One region of the Isoptericola sp. NPDC056134 genome, then DNA from elsewhere that is predicted to be linked to it. Evidence: riboswitches for the same ligand, from Rfam matches in the RefSeq annotation. Region 1 holds a riboswitch; the other holds the start of a gene.

What was found. A riboswitch is a leader RNA that binds a small molecule or an ion and turns the genes downstream of it on or off. The one in region 1 is predicted to bind FMN.
Region 2: it holds a riboswitch for FMN, as region 1 does, so the genes downstream of both, ribD (bifunctional diaminohydroxyphosphoribosylaminopyrimidine deaminase/5-amino-6-(5-phosphoribosylamino)uracil reductase RibD) here and pnuC (nicotinamide riboside transporter PnuC) in region 1, are expected to answer to the same signal.

What each region holds. Positions count from the first base shown of each region.
Region 1 covers NZ_JBHJVM010000016.1:47,822-55,473, reverse strand. The annotation lists gene ACFCZN_RS15455 (acyl-CoA dehydrogenase family protein) at 1-839, shown strand, start outside; gene ACFCZN_RS15450 (histidine phosphatase family protein) at 814-1,407, opposite strand; gene pnuC (nicotinamide riboside transporter PnuC) at 1,513-2,232, opposite strand; FMN riboswitch at 2,358-2,501, opposite strand; gene ACFCZN_RS15440 (TetR family transcriptional regulator) at 2,609-3,418, opposite strand; gene ACFCZN_RS15435 (class I SAM-dependent methyltransferase) at 3,429-4,589, opposite strand; gene ACFCZN_RS15430 (hypothetical protein) at 4,712-4,951, opposite strand; gene ACFCZN_RS15425 (DsbA family protein) at 5,016-5,672, shown strand; gene ACFCZN_RS15420 (LLM class F420-dependent oxidoreductase) at 5,724-6,647, shown strand; gene ACFCZN_RS15415 (glycosyltransferase) at 6,927-7,652, shown strand, end outside.
Region 2 covers NZ_JBHJVM010000004.1:235,676-243,327, forward strand. The annotation lists gene ACFCZN_RS06215 (SMC-Scp complex subunit ScpB) at 1-553, shown strand, start outside; gene ACFCZN_RS06220 (organic hydroperoxide resistance protein) at 556-978, opposite strand; gene ACFCZN_RS06225 (TetR/AcrR family transcriptional regulator) at 1,113-1,733, shown strand; gene ACFCZN_RS06230 (pseudouridine synthase) at 1,814-2,677, shown strand; gene cmk ((d)CMP kinase) at 2,778-3,470, shown strand; gene der (ribosome biogenesis GTPase Der) at 3,563-5,146, shown strand; gene ACFCZN_RS06245 (hypothetical protein) at 5,209-6,249, shown strand; FMN riboswitch at 6,319-6,448, shown strand; gene ribD (bifunctional diaminohydroxyphosphoribosylaminopyrimidine deaminase/5-amino-6-(5-phosphoribosylamino)uracil reductase RibD) at 6,589-7,652, shown strand, end outside.

The sequences.
Region 1 (7,652 bases):
AGTACGCCGAGCCGATGGCGCGCGGGGAGATCCTCGGCGCGTTCGCGCTCACCGAGCCCACGCACGGCTCGGACTCCGTCTCGCTCGAGACCACCGCCCGCAGGGAGACCCGCGACGGCGTCGAGGGATACGTCCTGGACGGCGAGAAGAAGTGGATCGGCTTCGGCTCGTGCGGCGACATCACCGTCGTCTGGGCCCGCCTCGTCGGCGACGACGGCGACAACCAGGTGCACGGCTTCATCGTCCCGCAGGACGCGCCCGGCTACACCGCCACCACGATCGAGGGCAAGGTCTCGCTGCGCGCCATCTGGCAGGCGCACATCGTGCTCGACGACGTCTTCGTCCCCGCGAGCGCGGTGCTGCCCGGCGCGACGTCGTTCAAGGCGACCGCCGCCGTCCTCTTCGCCACCCGCCTGGCCGTCGCCTGGTCCGCCGTGGGGCACGCCGTCGCCTGCTACGAGGCGGCCGCCGCGTACTCGACCCAGCGCATCCAGTTCGGCCGACCGCTGGCCAAGAACCAGATGGTGCAGGAGCGGCTCACCCGCATGCTCTCGCTCGTCACGCAGATGCAGCTGCTCGTCGCGCAGATCACGCGCCTGGCGGACGCCGGCACGCTCACCGGCGAGCAGGCCTCGCTCGCGAAGTACACGACGACGCGGCAGGCCCGCGAGGTCGCCTCCATCGCCCGCGACATGCTCGGCGGCAACGGCATCCTCCTCGGCAACCGCGTCGCGCGGCACTTCGCCGACCTCGAGGCCCTGCACACCTACGAGGGCACCGAGTCGATGCAGGCGCTCATCGTCGGTCGTGACATCACCGGGGTCTCGGCCTTCGCCTGAGCCCTGCAGCCTTCGCACGACGGGGACCCGCGCAGCCGCGCGGGTCCCCGTCGTCGTCCCCGGCCAGGTCCACGGTGACGACGTCGGGGAGGCGCAGCCCGAGCCAGAACGCCCCTGCCGATGGACCAGGGGCGACGTGGCCGGTCGCGACCAGCCATGCCGTGAGCACCATGCCGTGCGTCCCGACCACCAGGTCGCCGCGGCCGGCGTGGTCGCGCACGGCGTCGTCGAACCGGCGGGCCGCGTCCGCCGCGGACTCCCACCCGTCGCGCCGCGTGTCGGGCGCGCCCTCGACCCAGGCGCGCCGCGCCTCCCGGAACTCCGGGGAGACGGGCTCGGGCGGTCGCCGGATCTCCCCGAACCGCGGGTCCGTGGGGACGTCGGCGACGCCGAGCGCGAGGGAGAGCGTCTCCACCGCCTTGCGCTCGTCGCTCGCGACGGCACGTGCGCCCTCCGGGAGGCGGAGCCCGCGGGCCGCGACACGGCCGGCACGGGACAGCGGCCAGACGTGCGGAGGGACGTCATCGGTCACGTGCGGGGCTGCATGACGGACGACGGTGACGCGCACGGGGCCAGTCTGCCCGCGCCTCGCGGACCGACGACCTTGAGTCCAGGGATGGCCGACGGCAGCTCGAGCTGCCGCGCCGAGCCCGAACTGCCGCGGTGAGCGCCGTCAGGGCGCGACCGCGGGCGTCGTCGCCCCCGCCTGGGCCTGCTCACGCCGGTGCACGCGCCACCACACGAAGAACCCGGTCAGGGTGAAGACGCCGTAGAACACGTACATCAGCGCCGTGGCGTAGTAGCCGGCCGACCAGAGCAGGGGCACTCCCACGACGTCCACTGCCACCCAGACCAGCCAGAACTCGACCCAGCCCTTCGCCATGCCGTACGTGGCGACCAGCGAGCCCATGAAGATCCACGCGTCCGACCACACCGGCTCGTAGGAGCCGAGGGCGCGGAACAGCGGGGTGAGCAGCAGGGTGCCGCCGACCATCACGACGACGATGCCGACGCGCTCCCGCCAGGTCGCCCAGTGGGGGTGCACCGCGGCGCCGCCGTCGGCGGGGATCCTGCCGTCGGCGCGGACCTCCAGGGCGGCACGCTCGGTGCGCCGCCACTGCACCCAGCCGTAGATCGACACGATCAGGAACATCACCTGCCGGCCCGCCTGGCCGAGCATGTCGGCGCGGCTCGAGTCGCCGAACCACGAGCCCATGAAGACCGTGAACAGCACCAGGTTGCCGACGATGCCGACGGGCCACGCCCACACCTTGCGGCGCATGCCGCCGAGCGCGGAGGCGAGGCCGAACAGGTTGCCGACGATCTCGCGCCACGACATGTGCTGGTCGCCGATGGTCAGCGTGGCGTTGAAGAACGCGTCGATCGCGTCCATCGTTCACTCTCCCGGTCCGAGGTGCGGCGTCCGGGGTGAGGGGTCGGCGCTCGCCGCGTCGGGCCCGGTAGGGCCGTCGTCGGCGGCACGACACCCGGCGGCACCCACCCTGACGGGTGCGTGCCGCACGTGCTTCCTCCCATCCGGACTTTGACCGTCGGCCCTGGAATCTCACCAGGTCAGCCGGCCTCTCCCCGCGTCTGCGGGTGGAGGCCGGGTCGCGGGCTGTCACCGCCGGCTCGGAATTTCACCGACCCCGGAGCACGTACGTGCGTGTCTTTCCACCGCCGGAGGTCCCGGCGGCGTCCTGCACAACTCAGGATGCCACAGCGGCATTCCCGGCGGCAGCGTCGTGTCCGGCCGTCTCGACCGGCGGTCAGGCCAGCGCGTCGCGGACGGCGCGCGCGACGTCGTCCGGCCCCGCCCCGGGCTCCAGCACCGTGACCACGACGCGCTTCCCGTCGCCGCCCGTCGCGACCGTCCGGGCCTCGCCGGCGGAGGCGACGTCGGTGTCGACGGCAGGGGCGGACGACGGCGCAGAGTCGTCGTCGTGCGGGAACGGGGAGACGGCGGCGCGCCGCAGGTCGGCGAACGCCTCCTCCAGCTCCGGCCGCAGGTCGAGGTGGGGGTTGCGCAGCCAGCGCCGCAGGATCGCGTTGTGCACCGCGACGACGGACGCCGCGAACGCGATCGACATCGTCGTGGTGGACCGGTCGGGCGGCAGCGTGTCGCGCAGGTAGGCGGTGAACGCGCGCTCGTAGCGGTGCGTCGTGACCAGCTCGCGGTCGCGCAGCGCGGGCACCTGCTGCAGCAGCTGGTGCCGGGCGATCGACGTCTCGCGCTGGCCCACGTGGTGGTCGAAGACGAGCCGCGCCGCGCGGCAGACCTCGAGGTACGGGTCGGTGGTCGGGTCCCACGCCCGCTCGGGCGCGCGGCCCGACTCCTCGCTGGCCCGCGCCTCGGGCCGGGTCTCCGCGAGCATGACGACGACCTCCTCCAGGAGCAGCTCGTGGTCCGCGAAGACCACGTCCTCCTTGGAGCGGAAGCGGCGGAAGAACGTCGCACGGCTGACGCGGGCGGCGTCGGCGATCTCCTCGACGGTGGTCTGCTCGTAGCCCTGCCGGGAGAAGAGGTCGATCGCGGCGTCGACGGCCTGGGCGTGGGTGTGCGTCCGGACGGCGGTCATGCCTGGGAGATTACTCCGGCACCGCCGGTCGTCCTTCCGGCGTCCGCTCGTCCGTGGACCCCAGCTGCAGCCGGTAGAACCGGAAGAAGCCGAAGTCGTCGACCGGCAGCACCTCGACGCCGGAGTAGCCCGCCGCACGCGCGTAGCGCCGCAGCGTGGCCGGGCGCATCACGGTGCCCGTGCCGGCCGACGGGCTCGTGGACAGGCCGTCCGGCAGGCACACGAACAGGCTGTAGCCGTACATGATCCGGTCGACGTCGTCGGCCGGGGCGCGGAACTCGTCGGCGACGGCCTCGTCCATGACCACCACGACGCCGTCGGGCCGCATCGCGCGGCGCACGCCCTCGAGCACGGCGACCGGGCGCGGCATGTCGTGCACGCACTCGAAGGCGAACGCCGCGTCGTAGGGCTGGGCGACGGCGAGCTCTGCGGCGTCTGCGAGGTGGAAGAAGGCTCGCCGTTCGAGGCCCGCCTCCGCGGCGGCCGCCCGTGCGGCGGCCACGGACGGACGGTCGACGTCGATGCCGTGGACCTCGGCGAGCGGGTACGCCTCGGCGAGCGCGAGCGTCGACCAGCCGAAGCCGCAGCCGACGTCGACGACGCGGGCCCCGGGCCGGGAGAGCGCCTCGTGGACGGCGGGCAGCGCCGCGAGCGTCGGTGCCAGGCGGCGCTCGAACCACGGGCGGTTGACGTCGGACTGCGCCTGGCGGGCGTCGTCGCCGAGCTGGTCCCACGACACCCCGCCGCCGTCCCGGTACGACTCGAGCAGACGGGGCAGCTGCGGCCCGATCGCGCCGACGAACCGGGCCAGGGGCGCCAGGTACGACAGCGAGGACGTGTCGGTCAGCACCTCCGCGTGCGCCGCGGGCAGCGCGTAGAGGCGGGTCCGGGCGACGGCCTGCGGGTCCGCGTCGAGCGCGGGTGCCGCGCCGGCGTCCTCCGCGACGAGGACACCGGAGGCCGCCTGCTGCTCCAGCCACTCGCGCGCGTACCGCTCGGCCGTGCCGGTGGCCTCCGCGAGCCCCGTGGACGTCAGGGGGCCGGACGACGCGAGCGCCTGGTACCAGCCGAGCCGGTCGCCCACGTGCACGGCCAGGACGTCCATGGCGCCGAGCGTGGCGGCGAACAGCCGGTCGGCGAACGCGTCGGCGGTGTCGGTCGGGTCGGTCATGGCGGCACCTCCGTGCCGTGGCCCGGACGTGCGGGCCCCGCGGCGTCGTCGGGAGGCGGCGCCCGTCTCGACGCTAGCTCGCGGGAGTCCGGCGCGTCGACCGCCCGGGCGGGTGATCCGCGTCAGCCGCGACGGCGCCTGCGGTCGTCGTCCGGCTCCCCGCGACGACGCTCGTCGAAGCCCGCCTCGGCGGGGCGCCGGGCGCGCTGCAGGTACCGGATCTCCCGCACCGCGACACCTGCGGCGAGGAAGAACGGGATCCACGCCCAGACCCTGCCGCGCAGCACGACCCACAGCATCGCGAGCGCGACGGCGCACGCCCCGACCACGGTCCACACGCTCGCCCACCGCACCTTGCGCACGGGCCGAGGCTACCGCTGCCCCTCCCGCGGAACACGTGCCCCCGGCATGGGTAGGGTGGCGGTCGTGACTTCCGGGACCACGACCGTGCCTGAGACCACCACCGCCCCCACCGCCACCGTCCCCGTCGTGGACGTCTACGTCGACCCGCTGTGTCCGTTCGCATGGATCACGTCCCGCTGGGCCCTCGAGGTGGCGGAGCACCGGGACGTGGAGCTCACGTTCCGGTTGATGAGCCTGTACCTGCTGAACAAGGACCGGGACATCCCGGCGGACTACCGGGCGAAGATCGAGGCGTCGCGCGGCATCGGCCGCGTCGCCGCGGCGGTGCAGACCGAGCACGGCCCCGAGGCGTTCAGCGCCTTCTACACCGCGGCCGGCACGCGCATCCACCCGGGCGGCCGCCGGGACGACCTCGACGCCGTCGCCGTGGAGGCCCTGGCCGAGGCCGGCCTGCCCGCGTCGCTGGCCTCCGCCGCGTCGTCGGACGCCTACGACGCCGCCCTCGCCGTCTCGCACGAGGAGGGCATGAAGCCGGTGGGCGAGGACGTCGGCACGCCGACGATCCACGTCGACGGCGTCGCGTTCTTCGGTCCGGTCCTCACGCGCATCCCGCGCGGCGAGGACGCGGTGCGGATCTTCGACGGCGCCGTCGCGCTCGCGTCGTTCCCGGACTTCTTCGAGCTGAAGCGGTCGCGGACCAGCTCGCCGTCCTTCGACTGATCCCCGCACCACATCCCCGCACCACACCCCCCGCACCCCGAGAGGCGAACCATGACCCTCGACCTGCGTGTCTTCACCGAGCCCCAGCAGGGTGCGTCGTACGACGACCTGCTCGCCGTCGCGAAGGCGACCGAGGACCTCGGCTACAGCGCGTTCTTCCGCTCCGACCACTACCTGACGATGGGCGGCGACGGCCTGCCGGGCCCCACCGACGCCTGGACGACGCTGGCCGGCCTGGCCCGCGACACCTCCACCGTGCGCCTCGGCACCCTCGTCACGTCGGCCACGTTCCGCCACCCCGGCGTGCTGGCGATCCAGGTGGCGCAGGTGGACCAGATGTCCGGCGGCCGTGTCGAGATCGGGCTCGGCGCCGGCTGGTTCGCGCGCGAGCACGAGGCGTACGGGATCCCGTTCCCGGCCAAGCGGTTCGGGCTCCTCGAGGAGCAGCTGGAGATCCTCACCGGGCTGTGGGGCACGCCCGTCGGCGGGTCGTACTCGTTCGACGGCGAGCACTACACGCTCGTCGACTCCCCGGCCCTGCCCAAGCCTGCCCAGGCGAAGATCCCCGTCATCGTGGGCGGAGGCGGGCCGAAGCGCACGCCGGCGCTGGCCGCCCGGTTCGGCGACGAGTACAACCAGGCGTTCCCCGAGCTGGACACGGTCGCGCCGCGCATCGGCGTGATCAACGAGGCGCTGGAGGCGGCGGGGCGCACGCCGGACTCCATCGTGCAGTCCGTCGCCCTGGTGCTCGCGGTCGGCAAGGACGAGGCGGAGTTCACCCGGCGCGCGGCGGCGATCGGCCGCGAGCCGGCCGAGCTGCGCGAGCACGGCGTCGCGGGCACCGTCTCCGAGGCCGTCGACCTGCTCGGCTCGTTGCGCGACCAGGGGATCCAGCGCGTGTACCTGCAGGCGCTCGACCTGCACGACCTCGACCACCTGGACCTGGTGGCGCGCGAGGTCGCGACGCAGCTCTGAGGCGAGCCGCAGGCCTGTGACCTGCGGCGACAGTCGGCCAGGGCGACGGTCTCGCCTGCTGAACTCACCCCGCCGAACTCGTGACACGGGGGCACGGCGGGGCTAGGTTCGCGACAGACGACGAGGTGGCCCGCTCTCCGGAGCGGGTCACCTCGACCCGTTCAGGGCGGAGGTCGCGCCCGCCGCAGGCCCGCAGCACCGTCACGACGCTGCCGTCGCCCGGACGACGTGGTCCACGCTCCCCGCCGCACGACCGCGCCCATGCCCGGAGGACACGCCATGTCCGTCTCCGAGTTCGACCGTCTTGTCGTCACCCCGCGCCGCACCGAGCACGTCCGGTCGCGCCCCCACGGCCCGCTCGGCGCGGAGCCGCCGCGCCCCACCGCCCCGCCGAGGGACGAGAACGCCGCCTCGCGGTCGCCGTCCCTCGCCCTGATCATGCTGCTCGCGACGCTCGGCGTCGTGGCCTACGCCGTCTTCCTGCTCAACCCCGCCAACCGCGGGGACGCGCTGCCGTACGTCATGGTGATCACGGCCGAGACCATCCTCGTCGTGCAGGCGCTCCTCGCGATGTGGACCGTGCTCTCCAGCGGCTACGACCCGCGCGGCTTTTCCTTCCACCACGCGCAGGACCGTCTGTTCGACCTGCCCGAGATCGTGCGGGACGAGGCCGAGGACGACCCCACGCGCTGGACCCTGTACCTGCACGACAGACCCGTGACCGTCGACGTCTTCATCACGACGTACGGCGAGAGCCTCGACACGATCGCGCGCACGGTGCGCGCCGCCGTCGCCCTGCGCGGCCGCCACCGGACCTGGGTGCTCGACGACGGCCGCTCGGACGACGTGCGCGACCTCGCCGCCACGCTCGGTGCCCGCTACGTGCGCCGGCTGTCGAGCCACGGCGCCAAGGCCGGCAACGTCAACCACGCGCTGACGATCGCGAAGGGGGACTACTTCGTCATCCTCGACGCAGACTTCGTCGCCCGGCCGGAGCTCCTGGTC
Region 2 (7,652 bases), on a different contig from region 1:
GGAGTCGCCGGTGGCGGTCGAGCGGCTCGCGGCCGGCGTGGCGCGGCCCGTGCCGGAGGTCGCCGAGGTGCTCGAGGAGCTGGCCGCGGAGTACCGCGGGGAGACGGGCGGGCGCCCGCGCGGCTTCGAGCTCCGCGAGGGCGCGGAGGGGTGGCGCGTCTACTCGGCGCGTGCCCAGGCCGACGTCGTGGGCGCCTTCGTGCTCGAGGGCCAGTCGTCCCGCCTCAGCCAGGCGGCCCTGGAGACGCTCGCCGTCATCGCGTACCGCCAGCCCGTCACCCGCGGGCAGGTCTCGGCGGTGCGCGGGGTGAGCGTCGACGGCGTGGTGCGGACCCTGCTGGCCCGCGGCCTGATCGCCGAGACGGGCCAGGACCCGATGACCGGCGCCGTGCTGTTCGGCACGACGGGTGAGTTCCTCGATCGGATGGGCTGGTCGTCGCTCGAGGAGCTGCCGCCCCTGGCGCCGCACCTGCCGGACGTCGCCGAGGCGATCGCCCTGGACCCGTCCTCGGCCCTCCGTCGCGGCCTGGCGGAGGACGGGCCCGACGCCTGAGGTCAGGCGACCGTCGCGTCGACCGTGACGTCGACGTTGCCCCGCGTGGCGTTCGAGTACGGGCACACCTGGTGCGCGGCGGCGACGAGCGCGTCGGCGGTCGCCTGGTCGACGCCGCCGAGCTCGGCGTGCAGCGCGACCGCCAGCCCGAAGCCGCCCTCGGGCGTCGGGTGCAGGGAGACCTCGGCCACGACGGCGGAGTCGCTCACGGTGGCCTTCTCCCGCCGTGCGACGAGCTTCAGCGCGGAGTGGAAGCAGGCGGCGTACCCCGCGGCGAAGAGCTGTTCGGGGTTCGTGGCGCCGCCCGCGCCGCCCATCTCCTTGGGGATCGCGAGGTCGACGTCGAGAAGTCCGTCGTCGGACCGCGACCGGCCGTCCCGTCCGTCTCCGGTGGCGGTCGCGACCGCCGTGTAGAGCGCGCTCATGCTGGTCCTCCTGGGTCGGATACCTAGTAGAGTTACTAGTTCGTCTACTAGACCACGCGACGCCGGTCGTCGCAAGCACCCCGGATCGCGTCGTGAGCCCCCCGGGGCAGGTCTCGACGTGAGAGGTTGGTGCGATGGGAACCAGGACGGCGGCCTCGCCCCCGGAGCGGCCGGCGGGGCGCGGGCGGGTGCGTGAGCGGATCCTCGAGGAGGGGAGCCGGCTGTTCTACGCGGACGGCGTCCGCGCCGTGAGCGCCGACAAGGTGATCGCCGCGGCGGGCGTGTCCAAGGTCACGTTCTACCGTCACTTCCCGACGAAGGACGACCTCGCCGTCGCCTACCTCGAGGCGATCGCGGACGAGGAGCGCGCGCTGCTCGAGCGGCTCCGCGGGGACCATGCCGGCGACCCGGCGGCGACCCTCGCCGCCCTCGCCGAGGCCCTGGGCGCCGTGGCCGGCAGCGCGCAGTTCCGCGGCTGCGCCTTCGTGAACGCCGGGGCCGAGTACGCGGACGCGGCGCACCCGGTGCGCCGGATCGTCGCCGGCCACCGTGCCCGGTACGCGGGCTTCTTCGCCGACGTCGCGCGGGACGCGGGCGCCGACGACCCGCAGGCGGTGGCGGCCGAGCTGATGATGCTGCGCGACGGGGCCATGGTGTGCGGCGACGTGGACGACGCCCGCGCGGTCGCGCCCCGCCTCGCCTCGGCCTTCGCGGCGGTGCTCGCCGCCCACCGGGGGGCCGCGGCCGGCGCCTGAGGGCCGTGCCGGCGCACCGGCGCAGGGCGTGGTGCGGCGTCGTCGAGCAGGACCGGCCCGACCTGAGAGAATCGGGCACCATGAGCACCGAACGCCGCGGCGGGAGCCGCCGCACCAGCCGTCCCCAGGGTCCCGCCGCGCGGCGCACGCAGCGCCAGGCCCCGCCCCGCCGTCCGGCGCCGCGCTCCGGCGAGCCGGACCGCGACGTGCACGTCGCGGACGGCGTCCGGCTGCAGAAGGTGCTCGCCCAGGCGGGCCTGGGGTCGCGCCGCAAGTGCGAGGAGCTCATCGCCGAGGGGCACGTCGAGGTCGACGGCGTCCTGGTCACCGAGCTCGGGCTGCGCGTCGACCCGGCGAAGGCCGTCGTGCACGTCGACGGCATGCGCGTGCAGCTCGACACCTCGAAGATCACCCTCGCGCTGAACAAGCCGCTCGGCGTGGTCTCCACGATGAGCGACCCCGAGGGCCGCCCCACCCTCGCCGACCTGGTCAAGGACCGGCCGGAGCGGCTGTTCCACGTCGGCCGGCTCGACGCCGACAGCGAGGGCCTGCTGCTCCTCACGAACGACGGCGAGCTCGCGAACCGGCTCGCCCACCCGCGGTACGAGATCCGCAAGACGTACCTCGTCACCGTGACGGGCGGCGAGTTCTACCCCCGCCACGCCAAGCAGCTCACCGACGGTGTCGAGCTCGAGGACGGCCTCGCCCGCGCCGACAAGGTGCGCGTGGTGGACTCCGTGCCCGGCGAGACGATGCTCGAGGTGGTGCTGCACGAGGGCCGCAACCGGATCGTGCGTCGCATGCTCGACGCCGTCGGGTTCCCGGTCACGCGCCTCGTCCGCACCCGCATCGGCCCGATCGTGCTGGGCGACCTGCGGGTCGGGCGCTCGCGGGTGCTCGGGCGCACCGAGCTCGGCACCCTCATGCGCGACGTCGACATGTGACGTCGTCGCACCCCGTCCAGCAGTCCCCGCAGCCCCCCGCAGCCCCCGAAGTCCCGTAGTCCCGCGCGACACCCCGCGCGACAACAGAAGGTGAGCACTCGTGGTCGTCATCGCCGTCGACGGTCCCTCCGGGTCCGGCAAGTCCAGCGTCTCCAAGGCGGTGGCGGCCCGGCTGGGGCTCGCCTACCTCGACACCGGCGCGATGTACCGGGCCGCGACGCTGTGGTGCGTCGACGGCGGCACCGACCTCGCCGACCAGGCGGCGGTGGCCGACGCCGTGCGCGCCATGCCGCTCGAGATGGGGGTGGACCCGGCTGCCCCGACCGTCCGCCTGGGCGGTCGCGACGTCGCCGCGGCGATCCGCACCACCGAGGTCTCCACGGCCGTCTCGCAGGTGGCCACCAACCTCGACGTGCGCGCCGAGCTCCGGCGCCGGCAGCGCGCCGTGATCGAGACCGAGAGCGCGCCGGGCGGTTTCTCGGGCGGCAAGGGCGTCGTCGCGGAAGGGCGCGACATCACGACCGTCGTCGCCCCCGACGCGGACGCCCGCGTGCTGCTCACCGCGAGCGAGGAGGCCCGGCTGCGCCGCCGCTCGCTCGAGGTGCACGGCGCGGCCGACGAGTCGGCCGTCGAGGCGACGCGCGACCAGGTGCTGCGCCGCGACCGCGACGACTCCACCGTCAGCCAGTTCCAGGTCGCGGCCGACGGCGTCGTCACCGTCGACTCGTCCGACCTCGACTTCGACCAGACGGTCGACGCCGTCCTCGCGGTCGTCGCGCAGGTCACCGCCTGACCCGCCACCCGGCGCGTGCGCGCGGCACCGTCCGGACCCGGTGACGCGGGTCTCGTTCGTGACAGGCCGCTCGGCCTGGGAGAATGGTGCGCATGACCACTCCCGCCGACGGCTCCGTGCCCGCTGCCGAGCCCACCGACGAGCCCACCGCCCCGCCTGCGCCCGGCGTCGCCGCGGCGCCCGCGGACCATGCGGACACCGAGGGCCGTGACGCCGTGGCGGAGGTCCTCGAGTCCGACGGCGACGACGAGGCGCGCGAGCGCGCGCTGCGCGCCGGCCTGGAGGACTTCGAGCTCGACGAGGCCGACCGAGCGCTGCTGGACGCCGAGTGGGACGAGGAGGGCTTCGGCCCCGGCGAGGCGCCGCTGCCGGTGCTCGCCGTCGTCGGCCGCCCGAACGTCGGCAAGTCGACGCTCGTCAACCGCATCCTCGGCCGCCGCGAGGCCGTCGTGGAGGACACCCCGGGCGTCACCCGCGACCGGGTGAGCTACCCCGGCGAGTGGGCCGGCCGCGAGTTCACCCTCGTGGACACGGGCGGCTGGGAGGTCGACGTCGCGGGCATCGAGTCGAAGGTCGCCGAGCAGGCGGAGGTCGCCGTCGAGCTGGCCGACGCCGTCATCTTCGTCGTCGACTCCACCGTGGGCGCGACGTCGACGGACGAGCGCGTCGTGGAGCTGCTGCGCCGTTCGGGCAAGCCGGTCGTGCTGTGCGCCAACAAGGTCGACGGGCCGTCGGGCGAGGCGGACGCCGCCTACCTCTGGGCCCTCGGCCTCGGCGAGCCGCACCCGGTCTCCGCGCTGCACGGGCGCGGCACCGGGGACCTGCTGGACGCCGCGATGAAGGTGCTGCCCGAGGTCTCCGAGCACGGGGAGCTGCGGCCCGCCGGCCCGCGCCGCGTCGCCCTCGTCGGCCGCCCGAACGTCGGCAAGTCGTCGCTGCTGAACAAGATCGCCGGCGCCGAGCGCGTCGTCGTCGACGAGACCGCGGGCACCACCCGCGACCCGGTCGACGAGCTCGTCGAGATCAAGGGCGTGCCCTACTGGTTCGTCGACACCGCGGGCATCCGCCGCCGCGTGCACCAGACGCGCGGCGCCGACTTCTACGCCTCGCTGCGCACCCAGGCCGCGATCGAGAAGGCCGAGGTCGCCGTCGTGCTCGTCGACGCCTCGCAGCCGATGACCGAGCAGGACACGCGCGTCATCTCGCAGGCCGTCGACGCGGGCCGGGCGCTCGTCATCGCGTACAACAAGTGGGACCTCATGGACGACGACCGTCGCCCGTACCTCGAGCGCGAGATCGAGCGGGACCTGGTGCAGGTGCAGTGGGCGCCGCGCGTCAACGTCTCGGCCCGCACGGGCTGGCACACCGACAAGCTGACGCGCGCGCTCGAGACGTCGCTCGAGTCGTGGGACACCCGCATCCCGACCGGGCGCCTCAACGCGTTCCTCGGCGAGCTCGTGGCCGCCCACCCGCACCCGCTGCGCGGCGGCAAGCAGCCGCGCATCCTGTTCGGCACCCAGGCCTCGACGCGCCCGCCGCGGTTCGTCATCTTCGCCACCGGGTTCCTCGAGGCCGGGTACCGACGCTTCATCGAGCGCCGCCTGCGCGAGACCTTCGGGTTCGAGGGGTCGCCCATCGAGATCAGCGTCCGCGTGCGGGAGAAGCGGCGGCGCTGACGCGCCGGTGAGCCGCCGACGAGTCGCTGATGAGCCGCCGATGAGCCGCCGATGAGCCGCCGATGAGCCGGGCCCCGCTGGCCCGCCGTGGTCGCCTGCTGCGCCTGGGCGCGGCGCGCGACACGTCCGCGGTGCGCCACCTGGTGACGTTCCTGGTCGTGACGGTGGCGACGGTGCTCGTCACGCGGTTCCTGCTCGCGGCGTCCGGGTACCCGCAGGTGGGCGGCGGCGGGCTGCACGTGGCGCACGTCCTGTGGGGCGGGCTAGGCATGGCGCTCGCGGTGGTGGTGCTGCTGTCGTGGGTCGGGCCGGCGCCGCGGTCGCTCGGTGCGGTGCTGGGCGGCGTCGGCTTCGGGCTGTTCGTCGACGAGATCGGCAAGTTCGTCACCTCCGACAACGACTACTTCTACGAGCCGACGGCGGCGCTGATCTACGCGGTCGTCGTCGTGCTCGTGCTGCTCGTGGAGGCCCTGCACGGGCGACGGGCGCACCACCCCGCGGAGTATCTCGCGGTGGCGACCGACCGCGCCGTGGCCGGCGTGGCGGGCGGCTTCACGGACGGGGAGCGCGAGGAGGCGCGGGCGCTGGTGGAGCGGGGCCGCGGCGAGCCGGCGGCGGAGGAGGTCGCCGCGCTGGTGGAGGCCGTGCCGCGCGACGACGTGACCGTGCCGGACCCCGTCCGGGCGCTGGTCGTCCGGGTGTCCGCGTGGTTCGCCGAGGCGATGGAGCACCGGTGGGCCGCCGCGGTCGTGACGGTGGCGGTGCTCGCCACCAGTGCCGGGTCGGTCGTGGTGGCGCTGCGGGTGCTGCTCGGCGGGATCGCGGTGCCGTCCTGGGTCGGCGTCGGGATCCTCGTGGCCGTCGCCGCGACCGTGGCGTGCGTCGTGCGGGCGCTCGTCGTCGGCCCGCGGGACCACCGCGCGGGGGCGGTGTGGGTGCGGCGCGGGGTCCTCGTCAGCCTGCTGGTCACCCAGCTGCTCGCGTTCCGCGCGGTGCAGTGGGTGGCGGTGGCGGGCCTGGTGGTGGATCTCCTCGTGCTCGTCGCCCTCGGCGTCGCGCTGGGGCGGGACGACGAGCGGCGCACGGCGCGCGGTCGCGGGTGAGACGTGCGCCACTCGGGCTTGCCACGCGGGCGCGGGCCGTGGCACGGTCGGCGATGACGAGCGAATTGCTCGCGTGCTCTGGGGTCGGTGAAATTCCGAGCCGGCGGTGAAAGTCCGCGACCCGGTCACAGCCTGTGACCGGTTGACCAGGTGGAACTCCTGGACCGACGGTCAAAGTCCGGATGGGAAGCGCACGCGACGGCTCCCCGTCCGGTCCGACCCCCGGCCCCTCGGCCGGTGTCGTCCTTCGTGACGACCGTCCGCGACCGGTCGGTGCGAGCACGTCCGACCCCGCCTTCCTGCCCCGGGGTCCGCGACCGGACGACAGGGGCAGGACGGATGAGTGCCACCACGGCAGAGCGCGCCGCGATGCAGCGTGCGCTCGAGCTGGCCGCGCAGGGGCCGGCACGAGGACCCAACCCGCGCGTCGGGTGCGTGCTCCTCGACGCCGACGGTGCTCCGATCGCGGAGGGCTTCCACCGCGGCGCGGGCACGCCGCACGCCGAGGTCGAGGCGCTGCGCCGTGCGACCGAGTCCCGCGGCCCGGGCGCCGCGCGCGGGACCACCGCCGTCGTCACGCTCGAGCCCTGCAACCACCACGGCCGCACCGGTCCCTGCGCCGACGCGCTGCTGGCCGCGGGGGTCGCGCGGGTCGTGCACGGCCAGCACGACCCCAACCCCGCCGCGTCGGGCGGCGCCGCACGCCTGCGCGCCGCGGGCGTCGAGGTCGTCGGCGGCGTGCTGGCGGACGAGGCGCGCGCGCTCAACGCCGTCTGGACGCGCGCGCAGGAGCTCGGCCGTCCCGTCGTCACCTGGAAGGTCGCGAGCACGCTCGACGGGCGCTCCGCGGCCGCCGACGGCACCTCGCGCTGGATCACGGGACGGGCCGCGCGCCACGACGTGCACCGCCTGCGCGCCGGGGTGGACGCCGTCGTCGTCGGCACCGGCACCGCGCTCGCCGACGACCCCGACCTCACCGTGCGGCACGCCCCGCTGACGGGGCAGCAGCCGGACCGCGTCGTCGTCGGGCTGCGGGACCTGCCGCCGTCGTCGCGCCTCGCGCGGGCCGCGGCCGCGGGGGAGGCCGTGATGCACCTGCGCACCCACGACCCGCACGAGGTGCTGGACCTGCTCTGGTACCGCGAGCACCGGCACGTGCTGCTCGAGGGCGGGCCGGCGCTGGCCGCCGCCTTCTGGCGCGCCGGCCTGGTCGACGACGTCGTCGCGTACGTCGCGCCCGTGCTGCTCGGGGTCGGCGCGTCGGCCGTCGCCGACCTCGGCATCGGGACCATCGCCGACGCCGCGCGCCTCGACCTCCTCGACGTCGCCGTCCTGCCCCGGGACCCGGACGACGCCACCGACATCCCCACCGTGCGGCTCGCCCTGCGGCCGCGGAAGGAGCG